One region of the Pseudomonas corni genome, then DNA from elsewhere that is predicted to be linked to it. Evidence: predicted binding sites of a transcription regulator. Region 1 holds the regulator's gene; the other holds the start of a gene.
The links. The regulator sigma-54, encoded in region 1, starts transcription at its own class of promoters, with help from an activator protein. The targets are predictions, from matches to a motif close to ANTGGCATNNANNTTGCTNT.
Positions count from the first base shown of each region.

Region 1 (15,166 bases):
GATCGTCATTCCCCAATCGCGGGCAAGCGCGTTCCTGCAATCTCATATTCGGTGTCGGGGTTGTTTTGATTCTCAAACTCATTTAATAATGAATATCATTCATTTGCGATCCCCAACGGCTGTCCGCTGATGACTGCCACTGCCATCGCCTCTGGAGGTACGCTATGGAGCATTGGAAACTCACTATCCTGAAAGGCAACAGTTGCTTCAACTCCGGTGACCTGATCGATGCCCGCGAGCTTTATCTGCAGGCTCTGGCACTGGCTCAAGTGTTGTTGGAGCGCTGGAGTGTGCCCGACGAAGCGGTCGCCGCCTTTGTCATATCCCATCACAACCTGGCCGATTTACATCTGGCGCTCAAGCAGCCGGAAGAGAGCGCCGAGTACCTGTGCGCTGCACACCAGCGCTTGCTGCATGTGATTCAGAACTCACACCTGCAACCGGCACTGCGTCACGCCGCGTTCAACCACAGTCACAAAACCTACGCCGAGTTGTTGGGATTCATCAACGAACACGGCGAATACCCTCGCACCCATCGTTTGCTCAACAGCAGTGGCGAGCATTCGCGCTCAGCGCTTACGCAAAACGTCACCGTTGCGGGCAGCCTTTCTTTTGGAGTTCATTGATATGCCTTTCACTTTGCCTGCCTTGCCGTATGCCTACGACGCCCTGGAACCGCACATCGACGCGCAAACCATGGAAATCCACTACAGCAAGCACCACCAGACGTACATCAATAACCTCAACGCCGCCGTTGAGGGCACCGAATACGCCGAGTGGCCCATTGAAAAACTGGTTGCCGGGTTCGCGCAACTTCCAGAAAAGATCCGTCCGGCAGTGATCAATCAAGGTGGCGGCCATGCCAACCACTCACTGTTCTGGGAAGTGATGAGCCCACAGGGTGGTGGTCTGCCAACCGACGCTTTGGCCAAGGCGATTGACGATCAATTGGGCGGTTTTGATGCGTTCAAAGACGCGTTCACCAAAGCAGCGCTGACCCGTTTCGGCAGCGGCTGGGCCTGGCTGAGCGTCACCCCCGATAAGAAACTGATCGTTGAGAGCAGCGGCAACCAAGACAGCCCGTTGATGAGTGGCAATACACCGATCCTGGGTCTGGACGTCTGGGAGCATGCTTATTACTTGCGCTATCAAAACCGTCGCCCGGAATACATCAGCGCGTTCTACAACGTCGTCAATTGGGCCGAAGTGGCACGTCGGTACCAGGCGGCCCTTGCGTGACATACGATCATCAAGCCATCGAAAACAATAAGCAGTAAGGCGGTTTATGCGTTCGGAAATACTTACGATCAGCAGTGGGCGGTTGCTTCGGCTGGCCTTGGGTTCTTTGCTGGTACTGGCCGGCACGGGGTTGCTGATCACTCAAGGATTGTCGTGGTTGATCCTTGAGCCACGCATGCTGAGGGCGCTTGAGGGCGGTGCGATTTGCGCATTGGGCACAGCGCTTGGCGCGGTGCCTGTGTTGGTGATTCGCGGTATGCCGGTGGCGGTGTCGGACGGGTTACTCGGCTTTGGTGCCGGAATCATGCTTGCCGCAACGGCGTTCTCGCTGATCGTACCCGGACTCAGCGCCGCCGAAGGCCTGGGGTTTACGCCGTGGGGGGCGGGCGGACTGATCAGTTTCGGGATTTTGCTAGGCGCGGTCGGACTGTTTGTTGTGGACACGTTGGTGTCTCGGGATTCAAGCCTGCCGCCATTGCTTGATCATCCCGTAATCCCGTCGAACATCTGGCTGTTCGTCATCGCGATCATCGCTCACAACATCCCCGAGGGCATGGCCGTCGGGGTGTCTGCGGGTGGCGGTCTGGCGCACGCCGACAGTCTGGCCATGGGCATCGCCATTCAGGACGTGCCCGAAGGCTTGGTGATTGCGCTGGTATTGGCGGGTGCCGGGATGTCGCGCTTCAAGGCGTTTTTGATTGGTGCTGCATCTGGCTTGGTCGAGCCGTTATTTGCAGTGCTCTGCGCATGGCTGGTGGCGATTGCCGAACTGTTGCTTCCCGTCGGACTGGCACTCGCTGCTGGCGCGATGTTGCTCGTAGTGACTCACGAAATCATCCCCGAGTCCCGACGCAATGGTCATCATCGAATCGCAAGCCTTGGGCTTGTCTCCGGATTTTGCGTGATGATGGTGATGGATACGGCGTTGGGTTAGCTGACCTGTCTTGTAGGAGCGCGCTTGCCCGCGATCGCGGTGTCCCAGACACATAGTTGGCAATGAAGATATGCTTTCGCGGGCAAGCGCGCTCCTACAGGATTTGCGTTCGGTCAATGCCCGATGCGGCATTTAGATACGAATTACCATCGGCGCCACCCTTGTCGATAAAAACCCTTATAATCCTGCGCCTATTATCTGCTGATGCGAGAATCGTCGTGAGCTTACCGCCGTGCCCCAAATGCAATTCCGAATACACCTACGAAGATGGCACCCAATTCGTCTGCCCGGAATGCGCTCACGAGTGGACTGCTGAAAGCGCCGCCGAGACGTCGGACGATGCCAAAGTCATCAAGGATTCGGTGGGCAACACGCTGCAGGATGGCGACACCGTCACCGTGATCAAAGACCTTAAAGTCAAAGGCTCGTCGCTGGTTGTGAAGGTCGGCACCAAGGTGAAGAACATTCGCCTGGTGGATGGCGATCACGACATTGACTGCAAGATTGACGGCATCGGCGCGATGAAGCTCAAGTCGGAATTCGTGAAAAAGGGCTGATTGATTGCCCCCAAGCGTTGTACGAAAAAGCCCCGGCTCTTGCGAGTCGGGGCTTTTTTCTGGGGGCGATCAGTACGCTAGCGAAACCGAAGTGACCTTACTCGCCCTCATCGAACTTGTTGTTGATCAACTCGACCAACGCATCAAGCGCTGCTTGGTCGTCTTCACCCTCGGTACTTAGCTCAAGCTGCGTTCCTTTGCCCGCCGCCAGCATCATGACCGCCATGATGCTTTTGCCGTCAATCATGCTGTCAGGGGCGCGGCCCACGCGGATCTGGCAGGAATACTTACCCGCTACGCCGACGAATTTAGCGGCAGCGCGGGCGTGCAAGCCTAACTTGTTGATGATGGTGATCTGGAGAGCGGGCATCGCGAAGGGGATCCTTTCAGCTTAGGTCGCGGTGGCGGACCTGAACATTCTTGAGCGATTGCTGCAGGACCTGGCCCAGTCGCTCGGTCAGGTAGACAGAACGGTGATGCCCGCCAGTGCAGCCAATGGCAATAGTGACGTAAGCGCGGTTGCTGGCCGCGAATCGCGGCAGCCACTTGTTGAGATAGGTGAAGATGTCCTGAAACATTTCTTCGACGTCCGGCTGAGCGGCGAGGTAATCGGCTACCGGTTGATCGAGCCCGGACTGTTCCCGTAGCTCGGGTTTCCAGTAGGGATTGGGCAGGCAACGCACGTCGAACACCAAATCTGCGTCCACCGGCATACCACGCTTGAAACCGAACGACTCAACCAGAAACGCCGTACCCGGCTCAGGTTTGTTCAGCAACCGCAATTTAAGAGCGTCGCGCAGTTGGTACAGATTCAGGTTAGTGGTGTCGATGGTCAGGTCGGCCAGGTCGATGATCGGCCCGAGCAGGGTTTTCTCGTCGCGTATGGCTTCGGCCAATGAGCGCGTGGCGTTGCTGAGCGGGTGACGACGACGGGTTTCAGAAAAGCGCTTGAGCAAGGTCGGCTCGTCGGCATCGAGAAACAGCACATCGCACTGGATGTGTCGCGAGCGTACCTCTTCGAGCATCCTTGGAAAGCGCGTGAGGTGGCTGGGCAGGTTACGGGCATCGATGGACACTGCAAGCAGTGGTTCGGCCAGTTCGCTGTTGATCAACGCACGTTCTGCCAGTTCAGGCAGCAGGCCTGCGGGCAGGTTGTCAACGCAGTAAAAGCCGCTATCTTCCAGCACATCGAGGGCCGTACTCTTGCCTGAGCCGGAGCGGCCGCTGACGATGATCATGCGCATGTTAGTGCCCGGTTTGCTCGTCGAGTACCACTTGATAGAGCGCTTCGCCGCTTGGGGCTGCACGAAGCCGTTCTCGCACTTCTTTGCGGTCGAGCATACTGGCAATCTGGCGCAGCAGTTCGAGGTGCGCATCGGTAGCCGCTTCCGGGACCAGCAGAACGAACAGCAAGTCTACCGGCGCGCCGTCAATGGCGTCGAAATCTACGGGATGGCTGAGGTGGAGCAGGGCGCTGATCGGGCTGATGCAGCCCTTGAGCCGGCAATGCGGAATGGCGATGCCATTGCCGAAACCGGTGGAGCCCAGTTTTTCGCGGGCTATCAGACTCTCGTAGACGGTTTGCTGGTCAAGGTCGGGCACCTGCTGCCCAATAACTTTGGCAATCGCTTCGAGTACAGCTTTTTTACTGCCGCCTGGCACGTTCACGAGGGAACGGCCAGGGGTCAGGATATTTTCAAGTCGGATCATGGGTAGGGAGTGTCAGCGAGCGGCCGCACCTTTGAGGATGCTTTGCTGCTTTTCCTTATGCTTGAGCAATTGTCTGTCGAGCTTGTCAGTGAGTAGGTCGATTGCAGCGTACATATCGTCATGCTCCGCATTGGCAACCACCTCTCCACCAGGGATATGCAGGGTGGCCTCGATCTTCTGTTTAAGCTTCTCGACGGCCATCGTCACCTGCACATTGGTAATCTTGTCAAAGTGCCCTTCGAGCTTCTTGAGTTTGAGCTCGATGTATTCACGCAGGGGCTTGGTCACTTCCAGTTGGTGTCCACTGATGTTGACTTGCATACAGCTTCTCCTTCGTTGCCAGTGCATAAAAGAGGCAGGCTTGGTTGCCTGCCACTGGAACGCTGTGGCATGTGACCTCTACATCAGTCGCTTGCGCTCGCTGGAAGGCGCTATCCCTAGAGACTCGCGGTACTTGGCGACTGTGCGACGTGCCACTTGAATGCCTTGTGCCTCCAGTAAACCAGCGATCTTACTGTCACTCAATGGCTTTTTCTGATTTTCGGCCGCAACCAGTTTTTTGATGATTGCGCGAATGGCCGTGGACGAACATTCGCCGCCTTCAGAAGTACTGACGTGGCTGGAAAAGAAGTATTTCAGCTCGTAAATACCGCGCGGCGTGTGCATGAACTTTTGCGTGGTAACCCGGGAAATCGTCGATTCGTGCATGCCGACCGCTTCAGCGATGTCGTGCAGCACCAACGGCTTCATCGCTTCATCACCGTATTCGAGGAAGCCGCGCTGATGCTCCACGATCTGCGTGGCAACCTTCATCAGCGTCTCGTTTCGGCTCTGCAGACTCTTGATGAACCAACGGGCCTCTTGCAACTGGTTGCGCATGAAGGTGTTGTCGGCGCTGGTGTCAGCCCGGCGCACGAACCCTGCGTACTGCGGATTAACACGCAGTCGCGGCACTGATTCCTGATTGAGTTCAACCAGCCAGCGTTCGTTGTGTTTGCGCACGATCACGTCAGGCACAACGTATTCGGCTTCCGTGGACTCAATCTGTGAACCAGGACGCGGGTTCAGGCTCTGCACCAGCTCGATGACCTGACGAAGATCGTCTTCCTTGATCTTCATTCGGCGCATCAGCTGGGCATAGTCGCGACTACCCAACAGATCGATGTAATCGCTGACCAGGCGCTGGGCTTCAGCCAACCACTTGGTCTTGGCAGGCAGCTGGCGTAGTTGCAGCAACAGACATTCGCTGAGGTTGCGGGCGCCGATGCCGGCGGGCTCGAACTGCTGGATACGGTGCAGAACGGCTTCGATTTCATCCAGCTCGATGTCCAGTTCCGGATCGAAAGCGTCGAGCAGTTCATCGAGCGATTCGTCCAGATAACCCTGGTTGTTGATGCAGTCAATCAACGTCACGGCGATCAGCCGGTCAGTGTCCGACATAGGCGCAAGATTGAGTTGCCACAGCAGATGGCTTTGCAGGCTCTCGCCTACCGATGTGCGCGTGGTGAAATCCCACTCGTCATCGTCGTTGCTCGGCAGGCTGCTGGCGCTGGTCTGGTAAACGTCTTCCCAGGCCGTATCGACGGGCAATTCGTTAGGAATGCGCTCGCTCCATTCGCCGTCTTCGAGGTTGTCGACGGTGGGGGCGGATTCCTGGTAGGTCGGTTCCTGTACATCAGGATTTGGCTTTTGCTCGACGCTGTCTGCCATGGGGTCGGCATTATCGAAGTCGTCGCCTTCTTCCTGGCGTTCGAGCATAGGATTGGACTCCAGCGCCTCCTGAATTTCCTGTTGGAGATCCAGAGTCGACAATTGGAGTAAGCGGATGGCCTGCTGCAGCTGCGGTGTCATCGTCAGCTGCTGGCCCATTCTCAAGACTAGCGAAGGTTTCATGGCAGGGGCTAAACACCTTATTCGTTCGCCGGCGCATATGCGCGCCATCCACTACAGGGCGCCAGGGCGCCAACTTAAGCAAATTATATGCCTGAAACCAGAGTGTTTGCCTAGAGTGCGATGACAATTAAAATTCGATCGGTGGCTGAGGTGTCTAGCTCAGTCATCTGCCAATCGAGCGTCATCGCAGCAATTACAGGCGGAACTCGTGGCCGAGGTATACCTCTTTCACCAACTGGTTCGCCAGAATAGTGTCTGAGTCGCCTTCGGCAATCAGCTGTCCATCGTTGACGATATAGGCGGTTTCGCAGATATCCAGCGTTTCGCGGACGTTGTGATCGGTGATCAGCACACCGATACCTTTGGCCTTGAGGTGGTAAATGATTTGCTTGATGTCGCCAACCGAGATCGGGTCGACACCGGCAAACGGCTCATCGAGCAGGATGAACTTGGGTGAAGTCGCCAGGGCGCGTGCGATCTCGACGCGGCGGCGCTCGCCGCCGGACAGGCTCATCCCGAGGTTGTCGCGGATGTGCGTGATGTGAAATTCCTGCAACAGGCTTTCCAGTTCTTTGCGACGAGCAGGACGATCCAGTTCTTTGCGCGTCTCCAGGATGGCCATGATGTTATCGGCAACGGACAGCTTGCGGAAAATCGAGGCTTCCTGAGGCAAATAACCGATGCCTGCGCGCGCACGGCCATGCATGGGCTGGTGGCTGACGTCTTGATCATCGATCAGGACGCGTCCCTGTTCGGCCTGAACCAGGCCGACGATCATGTAAAAACAGGTGGTCTTGCCAGCGCCGTTGGGCCCCAGCAAGCCAACGATCTGACCGCTTTCGATGGACAGGCTCACGTCACGGACGACCTGGCGACCTTTGTAGCTTTTCGCCAGGTGCTGAGCTTTCAGCGTTGCCATTTACTGGGCCTTCTGCTGGTCGGATTTCTTTTTCGGCTGGATAACCATGTCGATTCTTGGGCGCGGCGTAGTGATCTTGGTGCCATTAGCACGACCGGCGTTCACGACCTGCTTCACGGTGTCGTAGACGATTTTCTCGCCTTCGGACGTGTTGCCGTCGTTGATAACCTTCGCCTTGTCGATCAGGACAATACGATCCTGAGCCGCGAAGTACTGAATGGTCACGCCGTAGGCCTGCACGATCGGCTTGTCGACCGAGGGTTTTTGCTCGTAATACGCAAGATTGCCGACGGAGGTGAACACGTCGACTTCGCCCTGTGCGTTACGAGTGATGGTCACGGTGTTACCCGTGATCTTCATGCTGCCCTGAGTGATGATCACGTTGCCCTTGTAAGTGGCGACGCCTTGTTTGTCATCGAGCTGCGCATCATCGGACTGAATGTGGATGGGCTGATCGCGGTCTGTCGGCAAAGACCAGGCGCTCGCGCTTCCCAGTGCTGCGCCCAGGCCGAGCAATAAAGGAAGGGTTTTAACGAGCGTCATACTGTCCTCTTACGTTGGAGAGCAGGTCCATCCTGCTGTCTTTCAAATACGCTTTCATGCCGATGGCCGTCGTTACACCGCCCAAGCCGTCGATTCTAACGGCTTGCTTGGTTTCCGCATATTGCTTCTGAGGGAATACCGTCATGCGGCTGCTGGTAATGATGGTCGTACGGCTTTTTTCGTCTGTTCGGTTGATGCGCACGGAATCGATCAGTTCTACATGATCGCCGCCGGGAGACACCTCGGCTGTCTTGCTCTCGACGTGCCACGGGAAGGTGGAGCCTCGATACAGCTCCAGGTTCGGCGTGGTCAACAAAGTGACGTCGGTTGCCTTCACGTGCTCAACCTTGTCTGCGGTCATCTCGTACTGAAGACCGCCGTCCGGCAGGAACTGAACGCTGTGGGCGTTGATGGCGTAGAAGTCGATGGCGCTTTCATCGACCGCACTTTTGGGCTGGTCCATGAAGCTTTCCGGGCTGATATTCCAGTAGCCGGCAGCCGCCAGCAGCACGGCGAGTACGCCGAACAGCAGGAAGGTACGAATTTTTTTACTGAACATAGTGAGCTTCTATAAGTAGGCGGCATGAGCCGCTTCAAGGTTGCCCTGCGCGCTCAGGATCAATTCACAAAATTCACGGGCTGCACCTTCGCCGCCGCGGGCCTGGGTAATCCCATGGGCATGCTGGCGAACGAAACTGGCGGCGCTGGCAACGGCCATGCCCAAACCTACCCGGCGAATCACAGGTAAATCGGGGAGATCATCACCCAGATACGCTACTTGCTCATAGCTTAGGCCCAGTTGGTCCAAAAGCTCGTCAAGCACCACAAGCTTGTCTTCGCGGCCCTGATAAAGGTGAGCAATGCCCAGATTCTTGGCGCGTCGTTCGACAACCGGAGTCTTGCGGCCGCTGATAATGGCAGTAGTGACGCCAGACGCAATCAGCATTTTGATGCCTTGGCCGTCCAGTGTGTTGAAAGTCTTGAATTCGCTGCCGTCTTCGAGGAAATACAGACGGCCATCAGTGAGCACGCCATCGACGTCAAAGACCGCCAGTTTGATGTGCTTGCCGCGTTGCATCAGATCGTTCATGTCAGTGCTCATTACATGACTCCCGCGCGCAGCAGGTCCTGAAGGTTGAACGCGCCCACCGGGCGGTCGTTCTCGTCGACCACGATCAGTGCGCCGATCTTGTGGTCTTCCATGATTTTGAGTGCCTCTGCCGCCAGCATTTCAGGGCGTACGGTTTTGCCGTGTACGGTCATCACTTCATCAATGCTCGCTTGGCGGATATCGATCGTGCGGTCCAGCGTGCGTCGCAAATCACCGTCGGTGAAGATACCGGCCAGTCTTCCGTCGGGCTCTACGATAGCGGTCATGCCCAAGCCTTTTCGCGTCATTTCCATGAGCGAATCGCGCAGCGGTGTTCCACGACTGACGAGCGGCAGTTGTTCGCCGGTGTGCATGACATGCTCGACCTTGAGCAACAGACGTCGGCCCAAAGCGCCGCCAGGATGAGAGAAGGCAAAATCTTCGGCCGTGAAGCCACGTGCATCAAGCAGTGCAATAGCCAGCGCGTCGCCCATGGCCAATGCGGCAGTGGTCGACGAGGTTGGGGCCAGATTCAGAGGGCAGGCCTCATGTACTACATGAGCGTTGAGGTTGACCTCGGCGGCTTTAGACAGCGTCGAAGCGGGATTGCCGGTCAGGCTGATCATCTTGATGCCCAGGCGCTTGATCAGCGGCAGCAGCGTGACGATTTCAGCCGTAGTGCCGGAGTTCGACAGCGCCAGAATGATGTCGGCGGAGGTGATCATCCCCATGTCGCCATGACTGGCTTCGGCTGGGTGGACGAAAAAAGCGGGCGTTCCCGTGCTTGCAAGGGTGGCGGCAATCTTTCTTGCGATATGACCAGACTTCCCCATGCCGACCACGACTACACGCCCTTTGCTCGCCAGAATCATCTCGCAGGCGCTCACAAAATCTGCATTGATGTGCGCAAGCAAACCTTCCACAGCTTCAATTTCGAGGCGGATGGTGCGTTGTGCCGATTGAATCAGGTCGCTGGATTGGCTCATGTCGGAAAAAAGTAGGCCTGATGAAAAGGCGGCGATTATAGCGGCAATGTTGAAAACCCTCACCCATCATTGTCGCTCTTGTTTATAGAAGGCTGCTTTACGAAAGCCGATGGCCCCGACTGACGTGTTCATCTGTGCAGGAATTTTCCTGCGTGGTCGCCATATTTGTCTTCATTCTAAATGTTGCAGGCATCACTCTTGGGCCGCGTGCATGAGCGGTGCTATAGTTCGCCGCTTGTTCGGCCCTCCAGACAGTGTGTCGTTCGTCAAGGACGCGGCATCTGAGAGTCAGGCTGTATCGCAAGGAGTTTAGATGAGTGCCGATAACGCCTACGCGGTCGAATTGAAGGGCGTGTCCTTCAAACGCGGTGCGCGAAGCATCTTCAATAATGTGGACATCCGCATTCCCCGGGGCAAAGTCACCGGCATCATGGGACCGTCGGGCAGTGGTAAAACCACGCTCTTGCGGCTCATGGGTGCACAACTGCGCCCCAGCAGTGGCGAAGTCTGGGTCAACGGTCAGAACCTGCCGAACCTTTCGCGTAGCGATTTGTTCGATGCACGCAAGCAAATGGGCGTTCTGTTTCAGAGCGGTGCGTTGTTTACCGATCTCGATGTATTCGAGAACGTCGCATTCCCGCTACGCGTCCATACCGAACTGCCCGAAGACATGATCCGTGACATCGTATTGCTCAAGCTGCAAGCCGTAGGTTTGCGCGGAGCTGTCGAGTTGATGCCAGATGAGCTTTCCGGTGGCATGAAGCGCCGGGTTGCGTTGGCCCGGGCGATTGCCCTCGATCCGCAAATTCTTATGTACGACGAACCCTTCGTGGGGCAGGACCCGATCGCGATGGGCGTTCTCGTGCGCCTGATCCGTCTGCTCAATGACGCGCTCGGCATCACCAGTGTCGTCGTCTCCCATGACCTCGCAGAGACCGCCAGCATTGCTGACTATCTCTATGTGGTCGGTGACGGACAAGTGCTGGGGCAGGGAACGCCTGCGGAGTTGATGGAGTCGGACAATCCGCGCATCCGTCAATTCATGACTGGCGATCCTGACGGACCTGTACCGTTTCACTATCCGGCAGCGGATTATCGCGAAGATCTTTTGGGGAAGCGCTGATGCGCAAAAAGTCGTTAATGGAGCGTGTTCGCCTGATGGGGCGATCCGCGATAGATATTGTTGCAGTGCTGGGCCGCTCGGGGATTTTTCTGGTTCATGCCCTGTTGGGGCGCGGCGGAATTGGCGGCGGGTTCCAGCTGCTGGTGCGTCAGTTGTATTCGGTCGGCGTGATGTCTCTGGCAATCATCGTTGTTTCCGGCGTCTTCATCGGCATGGTCCTCTCGCTTCAAGGGTTCAGCATCCTGGCCAAGTATGGTTCGGAGCAGGCGGTGGGGCAGATGGTTGCCCTGACCCTGTTGCGCGAACTGGGTCCGGTGGTGACAGCGTTGCTGTTCGCAGGTCGCGCAGGTTCTGCGCTGACGGCTGAGATTGGCAACATGAAATCGACTGAGCAGTTATCCAGTCTCGAGATGATCGGCGTTGATCCATTGAAATACATTGTTGCGCCGCGCTTGTGGGCAGGCTTCATTTCGCTGCCAGTGCTGGCCATGATTTTCAGCGTCGTCGGTATCTGGGGCGGCTCATGGGTCGCAGTCGACTGGTTGGGCGTCTATGAAGGTTCCTTCTGGGCGAACATGCAGAACAGCGTCTCCTTTTCCGATGATGTGCTCAACGGGGTGATCAAAAGTGTTGTTTTTGCTTTTGTCGTCACCTGGATTGCCGTGTTCCAAGGCTATGACTGCGAACCCACCTCAGAAGGGATCAGTCGTGCCACGACCAAAACCGTGGTGTATGCCTCGCTGGCCGTGTTGGGCCTGGACTTTATTTTGACCGCCTTGATGTTTGGAGACTTCTGATGCAAAACCGCACCCTCGAAACCGGTGTCGGCCTGTTCCTGCTGGCCGGGATACTGGCTTTGCTGTTGCTGGCCCTGCGGGTCAGCGGTCTGACAGCCAGCGCGACCAACGACAGCTATAAACTTTATGCCTATTTCGACAATTCGGCCGGTTTGACTGTCAGAGCCAAGGTGACCATGGCCGGTGTAACTATCGGCAAGGTCACAGCAATCGATCTGGATCGCGATACCTTCACTGGTCGTGTGACGATGGAAGTGCAGAAGGGCGTGAACAATCTGCCAATCGACTCCACCGCCTCGATCCTGACAGCGGGCCTGTTGGGTGAGAAGTACATCGGAATCAGCGTGGGCGGTGATGACAAGTTGCTCAAGGATGGCAGCACCATCCACGACACGCAGTCAGCGCTGGTACTCGAAGATCTGATCGGTAAATTTTTGATGAATACCGTGAGCAAAGACGCCAAATGAGGAGTTTTTCATGATTTCAATTCTGCGCCGTGGGCTGCTGGTCTTGCTGGCGGCTCTGCCGATGATGGCCAGTGCCGCTACATCGACTCAATCTGCCCATGACCTGGTGGACGATACGACCAAACGCTTGCTGAGCGATCTGGCCGCCCACAAAGAAGAATACAAAGGCAACCCAAGCGCTTTTTACGATGCGCTGAACGGAATCGTCGGGCCGGTTATCGATGCGGATGGCATTTCCAAAAGCATCATGACCGTGAAGTACTCCCGCAAAGCATCGCCTGAGCAAATGCAGCGCTTTCAGGAAAACTTCAAGCGCAGCCTGATCCAGTTCTATGGCAACGCGCTGCTGGAGTACAACAACCAGGGCATCGTTGTTTCTCCTGCTAAAGAAGAAGCTGCTGATCGCACCTCCGTCGACATGCAGGTCAAGGGCAGTGCCGGGGCGATCTACCCTGTTTCCTACACCTTGGTGAAGCTGAACGGCGAATGGAAAGTGCGTAACGTCATCATCAACGGCATTAACATTGGCAAGCTCTTCCGTGATCAGTTCGCCGACGCCATGCAGCGCAATGGCAACGATCTGGACAAAACCATCAACGGTTGGGCTGGCGAAGTGGCCAAGGCTAAAGAAGCCTCCCAGTCGGAACAGACCATCAAATGAGCAAGGTCAGCTTGAGTCAGGCCAGCGTACAGACTGGACTGGCCGGTGAGATCAAACTGGCAGGTGTGCTCGATTATCGAACCGGTCCGGTCCTGCGCAAGCAGGGCGCCGAGCTGATCAAGGCGAGCGATGCCCCTGCGTTGGTCATCGACTGCTCCGATGTCGAGAAGTCCAGCAGCGTGGGCTTGTCCCTGCTGCTGGGTTTCATTCGCGACGGCGCCGCTGCCGGCAAGACCGTCAGCGTGCGAGCGCTGCCGGAAGACATGCGCGAAATCGCGCAGGTATCAGAACTGACTGATCTGCTCCAACATCATTGATTGCCGTTTTTCGATCTGGCCCCTCGTCCGTCTCCTACAAAGTAGGGTTCGCAACGAGAGGGCTTTTTTGTATGATGGCCGACCCGCGCGCGTAGGGCGCCGATTGAGGTTAAGCATGCAGGCCGTAGAAGTTAAAAGCTTCCTAGAAGGTAAGCTGCCACACATTCAAGTCGAAGTTGAGGGCGAAGGCTGCAACTTCCAGCTGAACGTCATAAGCGACGAACTGGCTACACTGAGTCCAGTCAAGCGCCAACAGCAGATCTATGCGCATTTGAACCCATGGATCGCTGATGGCAGCATCCACGCGGTCACCATGAAATTTTTCAGCCGCGCTGCATGGGCCGAGCGCACCTGAGCCAATTGGCGTCGAGATTCTAATGGACAAACTGATTATTACTGGCGGCGTTCGTCTTGATGGCGAAATCCGCATTTCCGGGGCAAAGAACTCTGCCCTGCCGATTCTTGCAGCCACGCTGCTGGCCGATGGGCCGGTGACTGTTCAGAACCTGCCACACCTGCACGACATCACCACCATGATCGAGCTCTTCGGTCGTATGGGTATCGAGCCGATCATCGATGAAAAGCTCAGCGTTGAAATCGATCCACGCACCATCAAAACCCTGATCGCTCCGTACGAACTGGTGAAAACCATGCGTGCGTCGATCCTCGTACTGGGTCCGATGGTTGCGCGTTTCGGGGAAGCCGAAGTCGCACTGCCTGGCGGTTGCGCCATTGGTTCGCGTCCAGTTGACCTGCATATCCGTGGTCTCGAAGCCATGGGCGCAGTCATCGATGTCGAAGGCGGCTACATCAAGGCCAAGGCGCCGGAAGGTGGCTTGCGTGGTGCGCATTTCTTCTTCGATACCGTCAGCGTGACCGGTACCGAAAACATCATGATGGCGGCCGCATTGGCCAATGGTCGCAGCGTGTTGCAGAACGCCGCCCGTGAACCTGAAGTGGTCGATTTGGCGAACTTCTTGAATGCCATGGGTGCGAAAGTGTCCGGCGCAGGTTCCGATACCATCACTATCGATGGCGTGAAGCGTCTGGGTTCGGCGACTTACAAAGTCATGCCAGACCGCATCGAAACTGGTACTTACCTGGTTGCCGCTGCCGCTACCGGTGGCCGCGTCAAACTCAAGGACACCGATCCGACCATTCTGGAAGCCGTTCTCGAAAAACTGCGCGAAGCAGGCGCCGAGATCACTACCGGCAAGGACTGGATCGAGCTGAACATGCACGGCAAGCGTCCGAAGGCTGTGAACGTGCGCACCGCGCCGTACCCGGCGTTCCCGACTGACATGCAGGCGCAGTTCATCTCGCTCAACGCCATTGCCGAAGGCACCGGAGCTGTGATCGAAACGATCTTCGAAAACCGCTTCATGCACGTGTATGAAATGCACCGCATGGGCGCTCAGATTCAGGTCGAAGGCAACACAGCTATCGTCACCGGCTGCACCAAGCTCAAAGGCGCGCCAGTCATGGCCACCGATCTTCGTGCTTCGGCCAGTCTGGTTATCTCGGCGTTGATCGCTGAAGGCGATACGCTGATCGACCGCATCTACCACATAGACCGTGGTTACGAGTGCATCGAAGAGAAGCTGCAGATGCTGGGCGCGAAGATTCGTCGCGTTCCGGGCTAGTTGTTCTGAGCTGACGGTTTGGCTGCGGTGGTTTGCGAGTGATTTGATCACCGCAGGCGCCGCAGTCATACGCCGAATGCGAGCATCACTTTCTGATTCGTTCTACTTCGAGCCCTTTCTTGGCTTGGAGGTTGTCGGGCGCCGATTGCGATCCGACGCATGATTGCTGATAAGGACCGACGTTTCCCATGTTGACCATCGCGCTGTCCAAGGGCCGTATCCTTGATGACACTCTGCCGCTGCTCGCTGCTGCGGGCATTGTGCCGACCGAGAATCCGGACAAAAGC
Region 1 covers NZ_JBSKHW010000001.1:114,633-129,798, forward strand. Annotated here, with positions in the region: gene ACWKV9_RS00425 (DUF2753 family protein) at 165-626, shown strand; gene ACWKV9_RS00430 (superoxide dismutase) at 628-1,239, shown strand; gene ACWKV9_RS00435 (ZIP family metal transporter) at 1,286-2,173, shown strand; gene ACWKV9_RS00440 (zinc ribbon domain-containing protein YjdM) at 2,353-2,730, shown strand; gene ACWKV9_RS00445 (HPr family phosphocarrier protein) at 2,828-3,100, opposite strand; gene rapZ (RNase adapter RapZ) at 3,117-3,974, opposite strand; gene ptsN (PTS IIA-like nitrogen regulatory protein PtsN) at 3,976-4,440, opposite strand; gene hpf (ribosome hibernation-promoting factor, HPF/YfiA family) at 4,453-4,761, opposite strand; gene ACWKV9_RS00465 (RNA polymerase factor sigma-54) at 4,840-6,333, opposite strand; gene lptB (LPS export ABC transporter ATP-binding protein) at 6,527-7,252, opposite strand; gene lptA (lipopolysaccharide transport periplasmic protein LptA) at 7,253-7,795, opposite strand; gene lptC (LPS export ABC transporter periplasmic protein LptC) at 7,782-8,354, opposite strand; gene ACWKV9_RS00485 (KdsC family phosphatase) at 8,364-8,897, opposite strand; gene ACWKV9_RS00490 (KpsF/GutQ family sugar-phosphate isomerase) at 8,897-9,871, opposite strand; gene ACWKV9_RS00495 (ATP-binding cassette domain-containing protein) at 10,185-10,994, shown strand; gene mlaE (lipid asymmetry maintenance ABC transporter permease subunit MlaE) at 10,994-11,791, shown strand; gene mlaD (outer membrane lipid asymmetry maintenance protein MlaD) at 11,791-12,258, shown strand; gene ACWKV9_RS00510 (MlaC/ttg2D family ABC transporter substrate-binding protein) at 12,269-12,919, shown strand; gene ACWKV9_RS00515 (STAS domain-containing protein) at 12,916-13,236, shown strand; gene ACWKV9_RS00520 (BolA family protein) at 13,352-13,591, shown strand; gene murA (UDP-N-acetylglucosamine 1-carboxyvinyltransferase) at 13,614-14,879, shown strand; gene hisG (ATP phosphoribosyltransferase) at 15,068-15,166, shown strand, end outside.

Region 2 (15,166 bases), on a different contig from region 1:
TCGATCAGAGGATTCGGTCAGCTGGCCAGTTTAGGTCAGCTATGAACAGTAGAGTCGGCAAAAGCCGTTACGGCTTGACGACTGGTGTCGGGGGGCCGGTGACGCAAGCCACAGGCAAACAGCCCCGGGCACTTAGCTCGGTCGATAAACGCGCACATTGGCATGCCCCTCACTGAGCAAATGGTGGGCATGCAGGCGACTCATGACGCCTTTGTCGCAATAAAGCAGGTACTGGCGCGTGTAATCCAGTTCCTTGAAACGGCTGTTCAGTGCATAGAACGGCAGCGCTTGTACTTCAATGCCAGGCAACTCCAGCGGGCGATCGTCCTGTTCATCCGGATGACGGATGTCGATAACGACCTGGCCTGCCAGCGCCTGACTGACTTCTTCGATTTCGACGCCCTGGCCCAATTCATCGATCACCCGATCAACCGGAACCATCTTGGCGTTCTCAAGCGCACGCTCGAGAATCGCCATGTCGAATTGCTGTTCTTCGTACTCGACGCGGTTGCGCTTTGCGGCGGTCTTTGGGTTGACGGAAATCACCCCGCAGTACTCGGGCATGTGGCGCGCAAAGTTGCCAGTACCGATCTGATCTGCCAGATCGATGATGTCTTGCTTGTGGCTGGCGATGAGCGGGCGCAATACCAGCTTCTCTGTCACCTGGTCGATCACCGACAAATTCGGCAGGGTCTGGCTCGACACCTGGGAAATCGCTTCGCCGGTAACCAGCGCATCGATTTCCAGACGATCAGCGATAGCCGTCGCAGCGCGCAACATCATACGCTTCAATACTACGCCCATATGACTGTTATCGACTTTTCCGAGAATTTCTCCCAGAACTTCCTCGAAGGGAACGCTGACAAACAGTACGCGCTGGGAGCTGCCGTACTTCTTCCAGATGAAATGTGCGACTTCCATAACGCCCAGTTCATGGGCCCTGCCGCCCAGATTGAAGAAGCAGAAGTGGCTCATCATACCGCGACGCATGATCTGGTAGGCCGCAACGGTCGAATCGAACCCGCCGGACATCAATACCAGTGTCTGCTCCAGCGATCCCAGCGGGTAGCCGCCCAAGCCTTCGTGCTGGCTGTGGATCACAAATAACCGTTGGTCGCGAATTTCCATTCGCACTTCAATTTCTGGCGCTTTCAGGGAAATACCGGCAGCCCCGCACTCCTGGCGCAGCCGACTGCCGACGTATTTCTCGACGTCCATGGAGCTGAAATCGTGATGCCCGGCACGCTTGCAACGCACTGAAAAAATCTTGCCGGCGAGGACATCACCGAAGTGCAGCTTGCACTTCTCATAGATGTCATCCATGTCGCCCAGCGGATACTGATCGACCTGCAGGAAATAAGTGATGCCCGGCATGCAGCTCAGGCGCTCGGTCATATCGTGCAGGGCTTTGGGATCAGTGACCTTCGTTTCGACATCCAGGTTGTCCCACACACCATCGACCACCAGCGCCGGGTCCAGATCACGGAGCACGGTGCGGATGTTTTTGGCCAGCTGCTTGATGAAGCGCTTTCGCACCGGCCGGCTTTTGATAGTGATCTCTGGGAAAACTTTAACGATTAGTTTCATGAAAACAGCGCGCTGGGTGCCGGTCGAAAAAGAGGGGGCGGGATTATAGCGGAAATTGTTCAAGGTTTAACCAGTTATCGTGCAGTCAATCATCGGCGCACCAAAACGACACGACGTCCGATTTGCAAGCACCATAATGGTGCTTGATATTTCATAATTGCGTCGTTTAGTGAGCTGAGAATCCTCGATACCGGCGGAAAACCCAACTCGGGGCACTGGCATGCAAATTGCTCCCTTGTGAGGCAGGTTGCCTTGGCCGACTATCGCGCCCGGCATCACCCAAATTAAAGGGCGTACAACTACCCAGCCCTAATCCACCCCGGAGGACAACATGTCGAAGTCGGTTCAACTCATCAAAGATCATGACGTTAAGTGGATTGATCTGCGCTTCACGGACACCAAAGGCACTCAGCACCACGTGACCATGCCTGCTCGCGATGCGCTGGAAGACGACTTCTTTGAAGTCGGCAAAATGTTCGACGGCTCCTCCATCTCCGGCTGGAAAGGCATCGAAGCCTCCGACATGATCCTGCTGCCGGACGACGAAACCGCCGTTCTGGACCCGTTCACCGAAGAGCCAACCCTGATCCTGGTTTGCGACATCATCGAACCTTCGACCATGCAAGGTTACGATCGCGACCCACGCGCCATCGCTCACCGCGCCGAGGAATACCTGAAGTCCACCGGTATCGGTGACACTGTATTCGCAGGCCCGGAGCCAGAATTCTTCATCTTCGACGAAGTGAAATTCAAGTCCGACATTTCTGGCTCCATGTTCAAGATCTACTCCGAACAAGGTTCGTGGATGTCCGACGCTGACATCGAAGGCGGTAACAAGGGCCACCGTCCAGGTATCAAAGGCGGCTACTTCCCGGTTCCACCGTTCGACCATGACCACGAAATCCGCACCGCAATGTGCAACGCCCTGGAAGAAATGGGCCAGGTCGTCGAAGTTCACCACCACGAAGTGGCAACTGCTGGCCAGAACGAAATCGGCGTGAAATTCAACACGCTGGTCAAGAAGGCTGACGAAGTTCAGACCCTCAAGTATGTCGTCCACAACGTTGCCGACGCTTACGGCCGCACCGCTACCTTCATGCCTAAGCCTCTGTACGGCGATAACGGTTCGGGTATGCACGTTCACATGTCCATCTCCAAAGATGGCAAGAACACCTTCGCTGGCGAAGGCTATGCCGGCCTGTCCGACACCGCTCTGTACTTCATCGGCGGCATCATCAAGCACGGTAAGGCTCTGAACGGCTTCACCAACCCGGCGACCAACTCCTACAAGCGTCTGGTCCCAGGCTTCGAAGCTCCGGTAATGCTGGCCTACTCGGCGCGTAACCGTTCCGCTTCGATCCGTATTCCTTACGTCAACAGCCCTAAAGGCCGTCGTATCGAAGCACGCTTCCCGGATCCAGCAGCCAACCCGTACCTGGCGTTCGCTGCGCTGCTGATGGCTGGCCTGGACGGCATCCAGAACAAGATCCACCCTGGCGACGCAGCTGACAAAAACCTGTATGACCTGCCACCTGAAGAGGCTGCAGAGATCCCACAGGTTTGCGGCAGCCTGAAAGAAGCCCTGGAAGAGCTGGACAAAGGTCGTGCGTTCCTGACCAAAGGCGGCGTTTTCAGCGACGACTTCATCGACGCTTACATCGCCCTGAAAAGCGAAGAAGAAATCAAAGTACGCACCTTCGTACACCCACTGGAATACGAGCTGTACTACAGCTGCTAATCCAGTCACGTCGGCTGTAACGACGTAACAAAGAGGCCTCCTTCGGGAGGCCTTTTTTGTGCCTCGAAAAAATAGGGTAATGGAGCGGTTGCCCTGTCTGGATAGTCCATTCGTCACATACGAGGGTGGTAGTTAACTACCGCATTTTGATCAAACGGGGCTGAGATAATTGAGGCCCGATCACGCTTGCAAGCAGGTCGCCCAACACATCATCACGAGTGCTACCTCATGAACAAGCAAACGGCCGGCGCGTTAGTGGCCCTTATCATCCTTCCTGTGAATCTGATGGCCGCCACATCGAATCAACCACCTGAATCCCTGACAGTATTAATGGATGCGATCAATCAGCGCCTCGAAATCGCCAACGAGGTAGCGTTGAGCAAGTGGCACAGCGGCAAACCGGTTCAGGACAGTGACCGAGAGCGACAGGTAATTGCCAATGCCGCGCTGCAGGCCGGGGAGCACAGGCTTTCCCGAGAGGACATCCGACACTTTTTCGCGGCGCAGATCGAAGCCGGCAAGATGGTGCAATACGCCCGACTGGCACAGTGGCACGCAACCGGCACTGCGCCCGCCGAACCGGCACAGGGCCTCGCAAAAAATCTCCGCGGCCAACTGGATGCGTCGCAACCAGAGCTTCTAAAGTCATATGCAGCGTTTTTCCGCTATCGAAAAGACGTCGCTTGCCCCACATGGGTCATGACAGTTAGCGAGCGAACAACCACTGACCCCATCATGAAAACGGCTTTGACCCGGGCAGTCGGAGAGTTGTGTATTACGGGATGAAAGCGTGCTCAACCTTACGTCATGCTTGCGTTGCAGCTAGACCCGCTAAAAGGCTTGTGACTAAGCTGGCACCTTGGAGCCGCCACTGTCACAGTAGGCGCCTGACCACCTGTCGTTGGCTTGGTTGTAGTCATGGGAGCGTTCATGCGTCAAAGCCTCACCCTTCTGCTGCTGTTGTTTGCGTTGCCTGCAGTCGCGCAGATCTACAAATACACCGATGCCAATGGCAATACGGCGTACAGCAATCAGCCTCCAAATGGGACCAAGGCTGAAACTGTCGATTTGCCGCCCTTGAACAGCGTCAGTACGGGCGCGCCGACGATGCCACCGCCTCCTCAGCCAAATGAGGTACGGGCAGCACAAGGCAGCGCGGCTTACCAGACCCTGCAACTGACCGACCTGCCCGACGATGAGGCGTTACGCGCCAACAATGGCACCTTCACCGTTGGGGTAAAGATTGAGCCACGCCTGCAGTCGGGACATCGCCTGCAGATGCTGCTCGATGGCGCGCCGTACGGCCAACCCACAAACGTCCCACGCCTGCAACTCACGGAACTGGACAGAGGCGAACACAGCCTCGCGGTTCAAGTCCTGCAGAGTGAGCAGCCTATCCAGACCAGTCAAACAGTGACGCTCACAGTGCAACGAGTCCATGTCGGCAGGCCCTGATCGCTGGTTCCCCGGCAGCCGCTGGCATGTGCGCTGTGTACTGATCTGCCTTCTGATGCTTGCGGGGCAATTGGCAGTGGCCGACGTTTATACCTACATCGACGCGGAAGGTAATCGGGTGTACACCGACCAGCCGCACCGCAACGCCAAAAAAGTCGACATCGCCCCTAGCAACAACATGGCCGTGCCGCCTAAAAAGTCAGCACCCAAATCCGCCAGTCGGAACCCACCTCCACTGTTTGTCTATCAGCTACTACGCATTCTTGCGCCGGAGCCTGATGCGACGATACGGGATATGCAGGGCAATTTGATCGTGACCGTCACCAACGATCCAGCCCTGCAACCGGGCCATAGCTATCGCTTGCTACTCGACGGCGCCCCATACGGCGCAGCAGGACGAAGCCCGGTGTTTTCACTGAACAATGTAGATCGAGGCACCCATCAGCTTTCGATTGAAATCGTGGATCAGTACGGTCGCGTGGCAGAGCGCACACCCAACCAGCCGTTCCATATGCTGCGAACCTCGCTGGCGCAAAAGCGTATGACACAGCCGTGCGCGAAAGAAGATTACGGGGTCCGTCCCGAATGCCCGCTCAAAGACAAACCCGAAGAAGAAAGCAGCATCCTTCCGTTTTTCTAAGCTCTTGATACGCAAGAGTCATCGCTTCATTGTGGTGCGCGGACTTCGGGAATCCATGGGATAACAGCCCATTTTGGTTCGCCAACCGTGTGCTTTTGCTGTCTGGTGGCGCACTCTGTCCAAATAAAGTCCGCATCAACTGAAATAACGCTTCTTTTCGGAGCTTTGGTTTGGTTTTTGCATTTTCTTACAGATAAGCGATAAATCAGCGCCCATCAGCGGCTTAATCCCGCTGACGAAGACCAACCAGTGCCTGCGATTTCGGGCCCGCCCGATGTGCAATGTGCCAAAAGAGGTCAACGACGTTCATGACTATCAGCGACACGCTGCACCGATTGTTACTCGACAACTTGACCACTGCCACCATTCTGCTCAACTCGGATCTGCGCCTTGAGTACATGAACCCGGCGGCTGAAATGCTGCTGGCGATCAGTGGTCAGCGCAGCCACGGACAGTTCATCAGCGAGCTGTTTACCGAATCCGCCGAGGCGCTGAGCTCCCTGCGTCAGGCCGTCGAGCAAGCCCACCCCTTCACCAAGCGTGAAGCCATGCTCACGGCCTTGACCGGTCAGACATTGACTGTCGACTACGCCGTGACGCCGATTCTGTCGCAGGGCGAGACAATGCTCCTGCTGGAAGTCCACCCCCGTGATCGCTTGCTCAGGATCACCAAGGAAGAAGCCCAGCTGTCAAAGCAGGAAACCACCAAAATGCTGGTGCGCGGTCTGGCCCATGAAATTAAAAACCCGCTGGGTGGCATTCGTGGCGCTGCGCAACTGCTGGCACGCGAGCTGCCCGAAGAAAGCCTCAAGGACTACACCAACGTCATCATCGAGGAAGCCGACCGGTTGCGGAACCTGGTAGACCGCATGCTGGGTTCCAACAAGCTGCCGTCGCTTGCGATGACCAACGTGCATGAAGTGCTTGAGCGAGTGTGCAGCCTGGTTGAGGCCGAAAGCCAAGGTTGCATCACACTGGTGCGCGATTACGACCCAAGCATTCCCGACGTGTTGATTGACCGCGAGCAGATGATTCAGGCCGTGCTCAATATCGTGCGCAATGCGATGCAGGCCATCAGCAGCCAGAATGAGCTTCGACTGGGCCGCATCAGCCTGCGAACGCGCGCGATGCGTCAATTCACGATCGGCCACGTTCGCCATCGCCTGGTGAGCAAGATCGAAATCATCGACAACGGGCCCGGCATTCCTGCCGAGCTGCAAGAAACCATTTTTTACCCGATGGTCAGCGGCCGCCCGGATGGTACGGGGCTAGGTCTTGCCATCACCCAGAACATTATCAGTCAGCACCAGGGGCTGATCGAGTGTGAGAGCCATCCTGGCCATACCACGTTCTCGATCTTCTTGCCGCTGGAACAAGGAGCAGCTTCGACATGAGCCGTAGTGAAACTGTCTGGATCGTCGACGACGACCGTTCCATCCGCTGGGTACTGGAAAAAGCCTTGCAACAAGAGGGCATGACCACGCAGAGCTTCGATAGCGCCGATGGTGTGATGAGTCGTCTCGCCCGTCAGCAGCCGGACGTCATCATTTCCGACATCCGTATGCCGGGCGCGAGTGGCCTGGACCTGTTGGCACGAATTCGCGAGCAACACCCGCGTTTGCCGGTCATCATCATGACCGCTCACTCAGACCTCGACAGTGCCGTGGCCTCTTATCAAGGTGGCGCGTTCGAATACCTGCCCAAGCCTTTTGACGTCGATGAGGCAGTCTCGCTGGTCAAGCGCGCCAATCAGCACGCTCAAGAGCAACAAGGCCTGGAAGTCGCACCCACGCTGACCCGCACCCCGGAAATCATCGGTGAAGCGCCAGCGATGCAGGAAGTGTTTCGCGCCATCGGGCGCTTGAGCCACTCCAACATCACCGTGCTGATCAACGGCGAATCGGGCACCGGTAAAGAGCTGGTCGCCCACGCCTTGCATCGCCACAGCCCCCGCTCCGCTTCGCCGTTCATTGCGTTGAACATGGCCGCGATTCCTAAAGATCTGATGGAATCCGAGCTGTTCGGCCATGAGAAGGGCGCGTTTACAGGCGCGGCCAACCTGCGTCGCGGCCGCTTCGAACAAGCTGACGGCGGCACGCTGTTCCTTGATGAAATCGGTGACATGCCGGCTGACACCCAGACGCGCCTGTTGCGTGTATTGGCGGACGGCGAGTTTTACCGGGTTGGCGGTCATACGCCGGTTAAGGTCGATGTACGAATCATCGCCGCGACGCACCAGAATCTGGAAACACTGGTGCAGGCTGGCAAGTTCCGTGAGGACTTGTTTCACCGTCTGAACGTCATCCGCATTCACATCCCGCGCATGTCTGATCGCCGGGAAGACATCCCGACGCTGGCCCGTCACTTCCTCGCCCGCGCAGCGCAGGAACTGGCGGTCGAGCCGAAACTGCTCAAGACTGAAACCGAGGAATACCTCAAGCACTTGCCATGGCCGGGCAACGTTCGCCAACTGGAAAACACCTGTCGCTGGATCACTGTCATGGCCTCGGGCCGTGAAGTGCATATCAGCGACCTGCCCCCAGAGCTGCTGAGCCTGCCCCAGGATTCGGCGCCGGTGACCAACTGGGAACAAGCGCTGCGTCAGTGGGCTGATCAAGCCTTGGCACGCGGCCAGTCCAGCCTGCTTGATAGCGCCGTGCCGACCTTCGAACGCATCATGATCGAAACTGCCCTCAAGCACACCGCAGGCCGCCGTCGCGACGCCGCCGTGCTGCTAGGCTGGGGCCGTAACACCTTGACCCGCAAGATCAAGGAGTTGGGCATGAAGATCGATGGCGGGGACGATGACGATGGGGATGAGGGCTGATTGACCTGTCATTTCTGACAGTTTACGAGATGCCCAAATGCTGATTAGCTCCTTTGACTGACCAGGGAATGTCAAAGGAGCTGATGTCATGGAACCCGCCAATCGCAGTGCGCCGCTGGACGACGCACTCAATGCCCGCCTTCTGGCAGCTTTGCCACCGCGTAACACCATCGAACCGCGCGCCCGAATTGTCGATTATGAAATCGTCGAAATGGCCGTGCTCTTTCGCACCGGGGAACTGACTTCGGTACAAATCACGGTCGCGTACCTCAACCGAATCAGCACGCTGAACGGCCCTTTTGAAATCTACGATGAAAACGGCGGCTATAACGCCTTCGTCCGTATCGACGCCAACGAGGCCATGCAACAAGCCGCGCTCGCGGACACCTGGATCGCCAGCCAAACCGACCCAAGAGGCCCGGCACCGCCGCTGTGTGGTATTCCACTGGGCGCAAAGGACGTCATAGCAATAAAAGGCCGTGAATGTAAAAACGGCACTCACGCCTTCGATACAAACGTTGCTCTGGAAGATGCCACCATCATTGCCAGACTACGCGCCCAAGGCGCAGTCCTGCTCGGCCACACCATATGCTCGGCATACTCGCAAAGTACCGACGGCGACTTTGGAGGAAACGCTTGGGATCCGGCGCGAGTGCCCGGCGGCTCAAGTTCAGGCTCGGGTATCGCACCAGTCGCAAGACTCTGCGCTGCAGCTCTGGCAGAAGAAACCGGAGGTTCGCTGGTCATTCCGGCGGCCGCCAATGGCGCTAGTGGCATCAAACCTTCGCTGGGCCTGACATCGACGGCAGGCATGATGCCGCTGTCCACCGGCTGGGATGTTCCTGGCGTTATTGCGCGCTCGATTCGCGATGCATCGCTGATTATGGCGGTCATCAGCGGAGTGGATCAGTTCAACGACCCACTCACACTTTCCGGCCCCATTCCTGCACTGGTGCTTCCAATCAGTCCAAGCACCGATGAGAAACCACTGACAGGCCTGACCATTGGTATCCCGCAAACTGACTGGATGTATAGACCCGGCCAATCAGAAACGCTGCCACCGGCGGACACCTATGATCGTGACTACCGCGAGGCCTTTGAGCGCTTCAAGCAGCAGCTTGTGCAGCTGGGTGCCGCCGTTATCGAATTCCCCGGCCTGGATATGCGGGTTGCCGCGAACTGCCCGTATTACCGCTCATTGACGCTTTACCCCATCGAAGTCGGCGGCATAACTTACTACCTGACACAATTTCTGCTGAGCCTTCAGCACGCAAGGTACGAGACGCATTACTGGAGCGCTGGAGCAGCGTTTGCCCAGACCCGTCCAGAGCCATACCGCACAGAATTACTCGGTTTTTTTAACGTTCCCACCGAGCATGAGCTTGTCGAACGCGTGCCTTACGACATCACCCTTCAGTCGCAGGAGCGTAGACGCGAACAGCAGGCACTCTGGCAAAAAGCGTTGGACGACTACCAGGTCGACTTCATGCTGGTAATGCCGTTGGGTTCACATATCGGCCTTAGATATGACCCTGAGCCAGAGAACGGCGGCCTGAGAGTCAAGCGGTCCACCCACGATTTACCCAATAGCCTAGGCTGGCCAATGGTGACCTTACCTATCGGTTACGGACAAACAGGCGTTGGCAAGCCACTCCCGATTACCGCAGCGTTTTGGGGAACACGTTTCAGTGAGGTACAGATCATCCAAGCGGCGATCGATTACCAACATCACCATCCGCTCTATCACAATGAGGCACCACCTGATCCTGACCTTCCAACACTTGCGCGTCCGCCAGGGGTTCCTCGGGTCAAACCTATAACGCCAGACAGCAGCACTGACCCTGCCGTTATCGAAAGGGGACCACGATGACCGCTCAAAAACCGGTAGCGTTCTTCACCGTCGCCTGGAAATCTGGGTGGCAAGCGCCCGTGCTACCTGCCAGTGAAGATCAAGGCAGGCATGCACATCAGACCGTCGCTTGGATACCTGCGATAACGACGATTCAGTATCCATCGTTACGCTCAACCGCAAGCGATTCGGCAGCAGGTCCGATTACTCAGCCGAAGACGGCTTCTCCCACAGATTGATCCCGCCTTCCACCGCAAAACCATCGATTTCAGCCAGTTCTGCCGCGCTGAAATCGAGGTTTTTCAGAGCGCCGACGTTTTCGATGATCTGTTCGGGACGACTCGCGCCAATCAGTGAGGTTGTCACCCGTGGATCACGAAGGGTCCAGGCCAAGGCCATTTGCGCCAGACTCTGACCACGGCGCTTGGCGATCTCGTTGAGCGCGCGCACATGAGCAATGTTCTGCTCGGACAGGTGCGACGCTTGGAGCGAACCACCCCCCGGACGATTGACCCGCGCATCCTTGGGAATGCCGTTCAGGTATTTGTCCGACAGCAACCCCTGAGCCAGCGCGGTAAAGGCAATCACTCCCGCGCCCACCTCCTCGGTGACGTCCAGCAGGTCTTTTTCAATCCAGCGATTGAGCATGTTGTAGGCCGGTTGATGGATCAGCAGCGGGACTTTCCACTCTTTCAACAACGCCGCCATTTCTCGGGTTTTGGCGCCTGAATAAGACGAGATACCGATGTACAACGCCTTGCCCTGCTGCACGGCAGTGGCTAGTGCGCTGGCGGTTTCTTCCAGCGGGGTGTCGGGGTCGAAGCGGTGGGAGTAGAAGATATCCACGTAATCCAGACCCATGCGCTGCAGGCTTTGATCAAGGCTCGCCAGCACGTATTTGCGCGATCCGCCGCCCTGACCGTAAGGCCCCGGCCACATGTCCCAACCCGCTTTGGTGGAGATGATCAGCTCGTCGCGATACTGCTGAAAATCTTCCTTGAGCAGGCGCCCGAAGTTGACCTCCGCACTGCCATACGGAGGGCCATAGTTGTTCGCCAAGTCGAAATGGTTAATGCCGTGGTCGAACGCGGTGCGCAACATGGCGCGCTGAGTATCGATCGGCGTGCTGTCGCCGAAGTTATGCCATAGCCCCAGCGACAATGCTGGCAGCACCAGACCACTGCGCCCGACGCGGCGATATGGGATGACGTCGTAACGGTTTTCGGCAGCAATATAAGTCATCGAATCCTCTCTTGTTGTCAGCAATATCTTGTATGGAGTCCATCACAGAGTAACCCGCCACTAGCGCACCAAATGTAAAAACTGCAGGTGGCGCTCGTATTGGTCGAGGATGTCGTTGATCACCTGCTCTTTGGTGTAACCCACCAGATCGTAATCCTGGCTACCCTCGCTCAAATGCACTTCGGCACGGTAATAACGGCGATTGTTCAGCTGTTTGGAGCCCATTCCTCCTCGCGCAAACGACGGCGTGAAATAGCCGCGCATCGTCACTTGATAGATGAAAGGACGCTCCTCGCCGTGGCCGATTTCCAGACCTACCGTGTGATTTTCAGGATCTGGTTGCGTCACGACGCTCAGGCCTTTCTCGGCGAATACCGCAGTGACGTCTTCAATTGCCGGGCGCACTGTCTGTTCAAGGAAGCGATACACCTCGTCACGGGACGGGAACGCCACCGCCTGAGTCAAACGCTGTCGCCAACCGCCCCGTCGAGCGGCGCCTGATACGGGCGCAAGCGAATACAGCTGCGCGATCTGACGCTGCGACTCCAGATGAAACGCCTTGTGCAGCCCCCACATCATCAACAGCAGAATCAGGGAGAACGGCAGCGACGTCAGCACCACCGCTGATTTCAGCGCATCGATGCTGCCGGAGAACAGCAGCCCGCTGGTAATCAAAGCGGTCATCACACCCCAGAACACACGCAGCCATTTTGGTCCGTCTTCGTCGGGGCTCCCGCCTTTGGCCGATAGAGTGGACAGCACAACGGTGCCGGAATCGGCCGAAGTGACGAAGAACACAAAGCTGATGAACACCGTGACGGCGATGACCGTTTTGCTCCACGGGTAGTTTTCCAGCATCAGGTAAAGCGCCATGGAGGGATCATCGATAGCGGCCTGGCCCAATGCAGTCATGCCATGGTTAAGCACTTGATCGATGGCGCTATTGCCGAAGATCGACATCCACGCCAGGGTGAAGCCCAACGGGATGAGCAGCACGCCGCAGACGAACTCACGGATGGTCCGGCCACGGGAAATACGGGCGATGAACAGGCCCACAAACGGCGACCAGGCAATCCACCACGCCCAATAGAACACGGTCCAACCGCCGAGCCAGTCGCTCTTCTCGTTGTAGGCGTAGACGTCGAAACTCTTGACCGGCAACGCGCCGAGGTAATCGCCGATGTTCTGCACCAGCGTGTTGAGCAGGTGCTGCGTGGGTCCGGCGAACAGCACGAACAGCAGCAACGCGCAGGCCAGCAGCATGTTGATGTCGGACATGACGCGCACGCCTCTATCGACACCGGCGATGGCGACCAGAATCGCTGCGCCCATCATCAGGGTGATAAGGCCCACCTGAATCCACTGGGTGTGCGGAACACCAAACAGGTAATCGAGCCCGGAATTGAGGTGCAACACGCCAAAGCCCATGTCGGCGCCTAGGCCAAAGATCGTCGCGATGATGCCGAAACCGTCAACCGCATAACCGATTGGGCCATTGATGCGCTTGCCGATCAGCGGGTAAAGCGCTGACCGCAAGGCCAGCGGCAGGTTGTGGCGATAGGCAAAATAAGCCAACGCCATGCCGACGAACGCGAACACACCCCAACCGTGCAGGCCCCAATGCAGAAAGAGCAGCTGCATGGCCTGCCGCGCAGCTTCCGGATTGCCGCCTTGGCCTTGGGGCGGCTGAAGCATGTGAGTCAGGGGTTCGGACACACAGAAGAAGAACAACGTGATGCTGATCCCGGCGGCGAACAGCATGCCGGCCCAGGACAGGTAGCTGAACTCGGGCTCGTCATGGTCGGCGCCGAGTTTGATCTTGCCGTAGCCGGAGAGCGCCGTGAACACGACGAACAGCAGATAAAGCGTCATCGCCAGCATGTAATACCAGCCGACGGTATTGGCGGCCCAGTTCTGCGCGGCGAGCAACCATTTGCCTGAGGCTTCGGGGAAGCCAATGACGACCAGTCCGAATATCAGAATGAAGCTGGCGGCAAAGTAGAAAACCGGCGCATTCATGCGTACCGGTGAGCTGGATTGAGCGTTAACGGCACTCATGTGCGGCACGCGTCGGCAAGTCGGGTTCGAGAACAAAAAAGCGGGTACGGCAAGGGTAAGCCTCCTGTTGTGAGCGGGCAGCGAACCACCGGTTTATGTTGAACGAGCGTTCAATTAAAACACAAATAGCTACAAAAGGACCAATTGAGGCCCTTTTGACACTGGCTCAAGCGAGGCTAAGACGCATGGACTAAAGGGATCGTTCCCACTCGTCGGAGGTCGGTTTGCTGACTACGCGGATAGCCAAAAACCTATAGGAGCCAACTTGTTGGCGAGCGCGTCTAACTGGCCAGACGCCTCGCGAACAAGTTCGCTCCTACAGACTCAGCTCCGACTTCAGCCGTTTACTTTTGACTGCCGTCATCATGCTGCAGGCTGGCCTGATTGACGTTGCTGCCTGCTGGCACGCCGCGTGTCAGCCAGACGTTGCCGCCAATGGTCGAGCCCTGGCCTATGACGATCCGCCCCAGAATCGTCGCACCGGCGTAGATCACCACGTCGTCTTCAACGATTGGGTGACGGGCATGGCCCTTCTGCAACTGACCGTCTTCATCCGCCGGGAAACGCTTGGCGCCGAGGGTTACCGCCTGATAGATGCGCACACGCTCGCCGATGACGGCCGTTTCGCCGATGACCACACCGGTCCCGTGATCAATAAAGAAGCTCGAACCGATCTGGGCGCCGGGGTGAATATCGATACCCGTCGCCGAATGCGCGAGCTCTGAGCTGATCCTGGCCAGCAAAGGGAGACCGTTGCGGTAAAGATGATGGGCCAGCCGATGATGAATCACCGCCAGAATCCCCGGATAGCACAGCAATACCTCATCAACGCTGCGCGCTGCCGGATCACCGTGGTAAGCGGCCAGAACATCAGTATCGAGAATCCTGCGGATTGCCGGCAATGCGCTGGCGAAATCCTGAATCAGCCGCTCGGCGTGTACGTCTGCGCAACTAGCGTCTTCCCTGCGCTGACGGGCGACATAGCGCAATTCAAGGCGCGCCTGGTGCAATAGCGAATTGAGCGCGACGTCGAGGGTGTGACCGACGTAAAAGTCCTCGCTCTCTTCGCGCAGGTCTACTGGCCCCAGGCGCATCGGGAACAGTGCGCCGCTCAGTGCTTCGAGAATATCGCGCATGGCCTCGCGAGACGGCAGCTCACGACCGCCCATTTCGCCACTGACACGCCCGTTGAGGGTGCGCCAGTCATCGCGGGCGGCGCGCAACTCACCGACGATCCGGTGCAATTGCCAATGACCGGTCAGGCCTTCGGCGCAAGCCTCTGAAGACGGTTCGGGAATAGTGCTCACGCAGGTTTCTCCTCAATTTGACGGCGCATCTGCCAAGACTCAGCAGAAGGTAGGGCCACTCTACGGCAATCTTCTACGACGAAAAAATAACAACTTTCGTGAGGGTTTAGAGCATAGGGCGTACGTAATCGTTTGGTTGCCGTGTAGGAATGGTCTGCCTATAGTCCTGCGACCGGTCCCGCCACTCATTTGAAGACTCACCATCACCATGATCAAAGAACAACTCGCGCGCTTCAATCGTCTGAAACTGCTCGGTGCTGTAACGCCGCTGGAAAAGCTCGAGCGTCTGTCGGCCTGGGCCGGGCGCGACGTGTACGTTAAACGCGACGACATCACGCCACTGGCGCTGGGCGGCAACAAGCTGCGCAAACTTGAATATCTGGCCGCCGATGCGTTGGCTCAGGGCGCCGATACACTGATCACAGCAGGCGCGATTCAGTCCAACCACGTCCGCCAGACCGCA
Region 2 covers NZ_JBSKHW010000010.1:142,658-157,823, forward strand. Annotated here, with positions in the region: gene thiI (tRNA uracil 4-sulfurtransferase ThiI) at 133-1,587, opposite strand; gene glnA (glutamate--ammonia ligase) at 1,919-3,325, shown strand; gene ACWKV9_RS16775 (chorismate mutase) at 3,554-4,111, shown strand; gene ACWKV9_RS16780 (DUF4124 domain-containing protein) at 4,256-4,780, shown strand; gene ACWKV9_RS16785 (DUF4124 domain-containing protein) at 4,764-5,420, shown strand; gene glnL (nitrogen regulation protein NR(II)) at 5,729-6,814, shown strand; gene ntrC (nitrogen regulation protein NR(I)) at 6,811-8,247, shown strand; gene ACWKV9_RS16800 (amidase) at 8,336-10,117, shown strand; gene mgrA (L-glyceraldehyde 3-phosphate reductase) at 10,301-11,338, opposite strand; gene betT (choline transporter BetT) at 11,399-13,396, opposite strand; gene epsC (serine O-acetyltransferase EpsC) at 13,741-14,694, opposite strand; gene ACWKV9_RS16820 (D-cysteine desulfhydrase) at 14,912-15,166, shown strand, end outside.
Region 2: a site for sigma-54 is predicted at 1,802-1,821, ahead of glnA (glutamate--ammonia ligase). Genes of this name have one in related genera too.